One region of the Tardiphaga sp. OK245 genome, then DNA from elsewhere that is predicted to be linked to it. Evidence: predicted binding sites of a transcription regulator. Region 1 holds the regulator's gene; each other region holds the start of a gene.
The links. The regulator LexA, encoded in region 1, represses DNA repair genes until DNA is damaged. The targets are predictions, from matches to a motif close to TGTTCNNNNTGTGTTCNG.
Positions count from the first base shown of each region.

Region 2: the regulator LexA is predicted to act here: its motif matches at 1,018-1,035, upstream of recA (recombinase RecA).
Region 3: the regulator LexA is predicted to act here: its motif matches at 1,036-1,053, upstream of radA (DNA repair protein RadA).

Region 1 covers NZ_FNWZ01000003.1:789,630-791,901, reverse strand. Annotated here, with positions in the region: gene BLW80_RS16315 (ComEC/Rec2 family competence protein) at 1-524, shown strand, start outside; gene lexA (transcriptional repressor LexA) at 542-1,264, opposite strand; gene BLW80_RS16305 (GNAT family N-acetyltransferase) at 1,567-2,136, opposite strand; gene BLW80_RS16300 (Orn/Lys/Arg family decarboxylase) at 2,158-2,272, opposite strand, start outside.
Region 2 covers NZ_FNWZ01000001.1:386,901-389,172, forward strand. Annotated here, with positions in the region: gene recA (recombinase RecA) at 1-916, opposite strand, end outside; gene BLW80_RS01715 (hypothetical protein) at 1,431-2,272, opposite strand, start outside.
Region 3 covers NZ_FNWZ01000003.1:38,892-41,163, reverse strand. Annotated here, with positions in the region: gene BLW80_RS12810 (hypothetical protein) at 1-63, opposite strand, end outside; gene BLW80_RS12805 (hypothetical protein) at 340-606, opposite strand; gene radA (DNA repair protein RadA) at 1,080-2,272, shown strand, end outside.

The DNA of each region.
Region 1 (2,272 bases):
TCTCGGGTGACGGTCACAGCGTTGCGGTACGGGGCAGGGACGGGCATCTCCATGTGATGCGCAGCGCCAAGGATACATTTTTGCTGAAAGAGTGGCTCGCCGGCGATGCCGATGCGCGTCTGCCGACCGATGCCTCCCTCAGCCACGGTGTGTCCTGCGACCGCGACGGGTGCATCACGGCGCTGGCCGATGGCGCTTTGGTGGCGCTGGTTTTACAGCCGGATGCCTTCACAGATGATTGCGAGAAAGCGGCGCTCATCGTCACGACGAAACAACCGCCGAGGGATTGCAGGGCGCTGGTGATCGATCAGGATCGCTTGCAACGAAATGGTGCGGTGAGCCTGCAGCGAACCGCCAACGGCTTTACCATGGATGCCGTGCGACCGCGTGGCCTGGACCGTCCGTGGTCGCGCGCAATTCCCGATGAGCCCCAGCATGATCTGATCCCAAACAGTCGTACGCCACAAAATCGGCCGGTGGATGCGACGCCGGCGGAAACCGATCTTCAACCCGAAGATCAATAATCCGCCGGGCGCAAATCTCAGTAGCGGCGATACAGGCCGATCAGCTTGCCCTGAATGCGCACCCGGTTAGGCGGCAGGATGCGGACTTCGTAGGCGTCATTCGCAGGCTCCAGCGCGATCGACGCGCCGCGGCGGCGGAAGCGCTTCAGCGTGGCTTCCTCGTCGTCGATCAGGGCCACCACGATGTCGCCAGTGTCGGCGCTTTCGTTGCGCTGGATCAGCACGGTGTCGCCATCGAGAATGCCGGCGTCCTGCATGGAATCGCCGCGCACTTCGAGCGCGTAATGTTCGCCGGAGCCGAGCATGTCGGCGGGCATGCTGATCGTGTGGCTGCGGGTCTGCAGTGCCTCGATCGGCGTACCTGCCGCGATCCGGCCCATCACCGGGATGGCAACTGTGCGGCCATTGTCATCATCGCCGCTGTTGCTGGCGATGCTGGCGGCGGAACGCACCTTGCCAAGCGTGCCTTCGATGACGCTGGGCGTGAAGCCGCGGCGCCCGGTGCCGCCCGTGACCGGCGCGCCGAGCTCTGGCAGCTTGATGACTTCGATGGCACGGGCGCGGTTGGGCAGACGGCGTATGAAGCCGCGTTCTTCCAGCGCCGTGATCAGACGATGGATGCCGGACTTCGAGCGCAGGTCGAGCGCATCCTTCATCTCGTCGAAGGACGGCGGGACGCCGGCTTCCTTCAGCCGTTGATCGATGAATCGCAGGAGTTCGTATTGTTTGCGCGTGAGCATCTGAAGCCATCCTCAGTTGACGGTGTCGGCCGCCGCGTGCGTTTCAAAGGGCCTTCGAACGGTGAGCCTCAATCCTGAGACGATCGTTCGAAGATCGGTTGCGCGAGTTCGGGCACTCTCAAACTACTCAAAGCCACAGAATCTCGAAACAAATCATGAACGAACACTATATGTTCCATATGTGTTCTGCAATGCTTAATTTGCCGTCAACAGAATGCACGTTGAGGGAGGTTTGAGGAGGCTGTTCCTCACCAGTCGTCGATCCTCGACGGACATGGAAAATGCTTCCGCGGTCGCTTGGGCTACGCGGACGTCATGCGCCCAATGGGCGGCGGCGGAGTCGTGGAGCCGGTGGCCAGCGAGCGCTGAACCATGATCGTGTCGGCCCAGCGGCCGGAGCGATAGGCGACGCCGGGCAGCAAGCCGACGCGGGCAAAGCCGAAGCTCTCATGCAAGCCGAGCGAGGCCGTGTTGTCGGCATCGATATAGCCGATGATCTGCCGGAAGCCGGCGGCTGCGCAGACATCGATCAACTCGCGCATCAACAGCCGGCCGATGCCCCGGCCGACATGACCGTGGTGGATGTAGATCGAATGCTTGACCGTGTAGCGATAGGCCGGTCGCTTCCGAAACAGCACCACATAGGCGTAGCCGACGACCTCGCCGCCTTGCGTGGCGACGAGGTGCGGGAACCGTTTGCTGCGCAGGTTCTTGCGCCGGTCTCTGAGATCGTCGGGCTGCGGCGTGTCGGCGTCGCTGACGCCTTCCTCGACGCCTTGCCGGATGTGCCGGCGATAGATCGCCAGCATGGCATCGACGTCGGTGTCGCGTGACGGTCGGATGACGACCGGCTGTTCGAGTTCCGTTGGCAAATCTGGCTCCTTACGTGCTCCCTATTCGGAGACCACGTAAGTGTAAAGTCGGATCCGGCCATTGGCGCCGACCTTGCGGTAGATGCCCTGGATTTCAACGTCGAAGCCCGGGAATGTGTTGAAGCAGGTCTCGAAC
Region 2 (2,272 bases), on a different contig from region 1:
AGGAGAACCAGGCGCCGGACTTCTCGACGATTCCCGCTTTCACGCCGAGATCGAGGATCTCGCCCATCTTGGAGACGCCTTCGCCATACATGATGTCGAATTCGACCTGCTTGAAGGGCGGCGCCAGCTTGTTCTTCACGACCTTGACGCGGGTCGAATTGCCGACCACTTCGTCGCGCTCCTTGATCGCGCCGATGCGGCGGATGTCGAGACGCACCGAAGCATAGAATTTCAGCGCATTGCCGCCGGTGGTGGTTTCCGGCGAGCCATACATCACACCGATCTTCATGCGGATCTGGTTGATGAAGATCACCATCGTATTGGATTTGTTGATCGAGGCAGTCAGCTTGCGCAGCGCCTGGCTCATCAGACGAGCCTGCAGGCCGGGCAGCGCGTCGCCCATTTCGCCTTCGAGTTCGGCGCGCGGCACCAGCGCGGCCACGGAGTCGATGATCAGCACGTCCACCGCGCCGGAGCGCACCAGCGTGTCGGCGATTTCCAGCGCCTGTTCGCCGTGATCCGGCTGCGAGATCAGGAGTTCATCGACATTGACGCCCAGCTTGCGGGCATAGACCGGGTCGAGCGCGTGTTCGGCGTCGATGAAGGCGCAGATGCCGCCCTTCTTCTGGGCCTCGGCGGCGCAATGCAGCGCCAACGTGGTCTTGCCCGAGGATTCCGGTCCGTAGATCTCGATCACACGGCCCTTGGGCAGACCGCCGACGCCGAGCGCGATATCGAGGCCGAGCGAGCCCGACGAAATCACCTCGATGTCCATCGACCGGTCGTTCTTGCCGAGCTTCATCACCGAGCCCTTGCCGAACTGGCGCTCGATCTGGGAGAGCGCGGCCGACAGGGCCTTGGTCTTGTCCATGGAGGATCCTTCAACGATACGCAGGGCAGTCGGAGTGGTAGCCATTGATCTAGCTCCTTATGAAGGGATTCGCGACAGGACAAACGGCAAGCGCCAAAGGATGGCGGCGCTGTTCGGGTTGAGAACAATGTACCCTATCTGTTCTATGTTCGCAATATGTTCTTTTGAGAATTTCGGTACTGGCCTGTTTCCGACCGCAGTGGCCTAATTTGAATTTGGCAGTGGCCTGATTTGGAATGTGGGAAGGAAAAGAGGGAGCCAGCTGGATGCACAAGAAGCGATCTGTTCTTGAGAGCCGAATAAAGAAATTAAATGCCAAAGGGAGAATATCTTACGTAGAGGCCTTCAAACAATATTCAGACGATGAGGTAGTCCAAAAAATTGCCAGCGACATAGGAGCAGAATTTGCAAAGAAACTGCTCGAATTTCACAAAGTAAAAATCAAAAGATCGCTGGGCATCATAGAGTATGACGCAAGTCTGGAGGTCATCGTTCCCCGAACGCCGAGGGAGAAAAATCGTAAGAGACGAAGGTAAGGCCGCCTCAGTGGGCGGCTCTTTCATTTTGTACCTTCGTTTCCAGTCCACGGCATATTTTGTCCCGGCGCATAGCCGGGAGGCGGCGGAATTTGAGGCGTGGCGTCCTTATAGATCATCTTGAAGATGCTGGCGGCAGTATCGAGCCATAACTTGCGCTGCGGTTCTGGCCAAGCAGTTCCTGATGCAGGGAGTTCTTTTAGAAGCCCCTGAATGAATGGGTGCAGATCAGGCGGATCGCCGTCGCCGTTACCTACTCCGATCTTACCTTTGCCTCCCTTGTCGCCCTCATCAGAGGGTGGCGGCGGCGGTGGCGGATCATCAGCTTTGGAGGCAAAAGCAGGCATCACCAAACGCGTTTTGCCATGCTCGAAGTACCCAGCCTGTTCGGCCGACCGTTCAAAAACTTGTCGGGCACGACCCGTTTGTTTTTCGGCAACACCCAACCCGATCATGTCGCGCTCAAGCGCTGCAGCAGGCGGGAGAACGCCGTTCTTATAGTTTTCGAAGATGGCCTTGTAGAGCGGGACATTCTGAAAGGCCCGCGCCCGCGCCTCTCGCTCGCGCTGGGGATCGACCATCATGCGCCCGAGGGGCGAAAGCTTGTGATGCCCGGACGTCGTTTCGATCACTCCAAACATGCGCGCGGCTGAGAGCTGCATGCGAAAGCCGCTGCTCTTGGGGCTCACGTTCATCCACGCGGACAATTGCGAGTCGTCGCAGTCGCTCGTCCCTGCATGCGAATGGATAGCCTGCGCAACCTCAAGAGCGTCACCTAGATTGTTGTACGGAAAACCGATGGTGGAACGCTGGCGCGCGTCGGCGTCGTCCTGCGCCGCATCCACTACACTGGTTACGTTGTCTC
Region 3 (2,272 bases), 750 kb from region 1:
AGTCTGGCACGGCGGCGGTGGCGCGTAGCAATTATAGCAGCCAGCCGAGGCAACACCGGGCATCGCCATTCCGGCGACAGTGGCGAACAGCGCAGCAGCAATCAATTTTGTCATGATGAGACCCCGTGGCGAGCTTGTTTGAAATGGGTTCGTATCGCTTTGATGCGCGACACTCAGCCAAGCACCACCACCGGTCAACGCGGTCCTGATATTTACCTTGATGAACGTGCTTAAGATTTGATGACGGCAACATATGAGGATGCCAAGGCAGACACAGCTGCACTGCGCCTGGATTCACCGCAGAGCCCGACGTGAGATCAATCGGCCTCAGCAGCCAACCTAATAACCGTCGCGGGGCAGCCCGAAGAGTTGCTCGAACACACTCGGTTGGCGAACCACCCATTGGCCCGGTTCGCCCGTTCTCAGATCCCGCACATAACGCGGCGGCGCTTCCACATAGTAAAGCGGCGGCGGCGCGCGAATGCCGGTATCCATCGTGATGGGATAGCGCGCGGTGCCGGCGCGATAGCGCGCATCACGGTAGTCAGAGGCAAGTACCGGCGTCGCCAGCGTCGCTGCACCCAGCACGATTATCAAAATACGCACGGCACACCTCACGCTGACGTCACTGCGGTGAGGCTATCGGGCGGAGGTTAATGAAGGATTCGTCGCATGGCAGTTCCACGCGAGCTCCTGCGCGGAACAAATTGGACTCGCGAAGCGCTGGACTGCGGCTCAGCTGGTTGGTCGAGCAGCCTCGATTGCTCACCACTGCTTGCATCTGGATTCTGCTCGCGGCGCGTCTACCGAGCGTAAGCAATCGCCAAGTTGAACAGGACCACTGCAGAGGCTGCACCTCCGGCATCGCCGCGGCAAAGGCGATCCAGGCCGACATTGCCGACCAGTTCTCGCGCGTCGGAATTTTGGCAACCGAATAGATCTTGCCCATGTGCCGGTTGATGCGTCCCACCCGGCGAGGCTGGCAAACCCTTCGAGAAGAAACTTGCAAATGCCCCAGTCAACCGCGTAGACCAAGAGAACAAACCAAAAACACCTACAGCCCCGATTCCCTCACCCCTATGGCCAAGAACCTCCTCTCCTTCGTCTGCCAGAATTGCGGTGCCGCCTATAACAAGTGGCAGGGCAAGTGCGACGCCTGCGGCGAGTGGAATTCGCTGGCCGAGGAGGACACCACCGGCGTCACCACGATTCCGGTCAGCGCGCGCTCCAAGCGCAAGGGGCGCACCTTCAATCTCGAAAGCCTGACCGGCCAGAGCAACGATGCGCCGCGCATTGCCTCGGGGATGGGCGAGCTCGACCGCGTCACGGGCGGCGGTTTCGTACGCGGCTCGGTGCTCTTGATCGGCGGCGATCCCGGCATCGGTAAATCGACCTTGCTGACGCAGGCCACCAGCCTGATGGCGCGGGCCGGCCATCGCGTGGTTTACATCTCCGGCGAAGAAGCCGTGGCACAGGTGCGGCTGCGCGCGTCGCGGTTGGGCCTTGCAGACGCCTCGGTGCAGCTCGCGTCCGAGACCTCGGTCGAAGATATCATCGCCACGCTGTCCGAAGGCACGGTGCCGCGGCTGATCGTGATCGACTCGATCCAGACCATGTGGACCGACACCGTGGAATCCGCGCCGGGCACAGTGACTCAGGTCCGCGCCTCGGCGCAGGCGCTCATTCGCTTCGCCAAGAAATCCGGGGCCACCATCATCCTGGTCGGCCATGTCACCAAGGACGGCCAGATCGCCGGGCCCCGTGTGGTCGAGCATATGGTCGATGCCGTGATGTCCTTCGAGGGCGAAGGCTCGCAGCAGTTCCGCATCCTGCGCGCGGTGAAGAACCGCTTCGGCCCGACCGACGAGATCGGCGTATTCGAGATGACCGGGCTTGGCCTGCGCGAGGTCTCCAACCCGTCCGAGCTGTTCCTGTCCGATCGCGATCTCGGCTCGCCGGGCACCGCCGTCTTCGCCGGCATGGAGGGCACCCGCCCGGTGCTGGTGGAACTGCAGGCTCTGGTTGCGCCGACGACTTTGGGCACGCCGCGCCGCGCCGTGGTGGGTTGGGATTCCTCCCGGCTGTCCATGGTGCTGGCAGTGCTGGAGGCCCATTGCGGGGTCAAGCTGTCGGGCTACGACGTCTATTTCAATGTCGCCGGCGGATTGCGCATCAACGAGCCCGCCGCCGACATGGCCGCGGCCGCAGCGCTGGTGTCGTCGCTCTGCAATGCGCCGCTGCCCACCGACGCGGTCTATTTCGGCGAAATCTC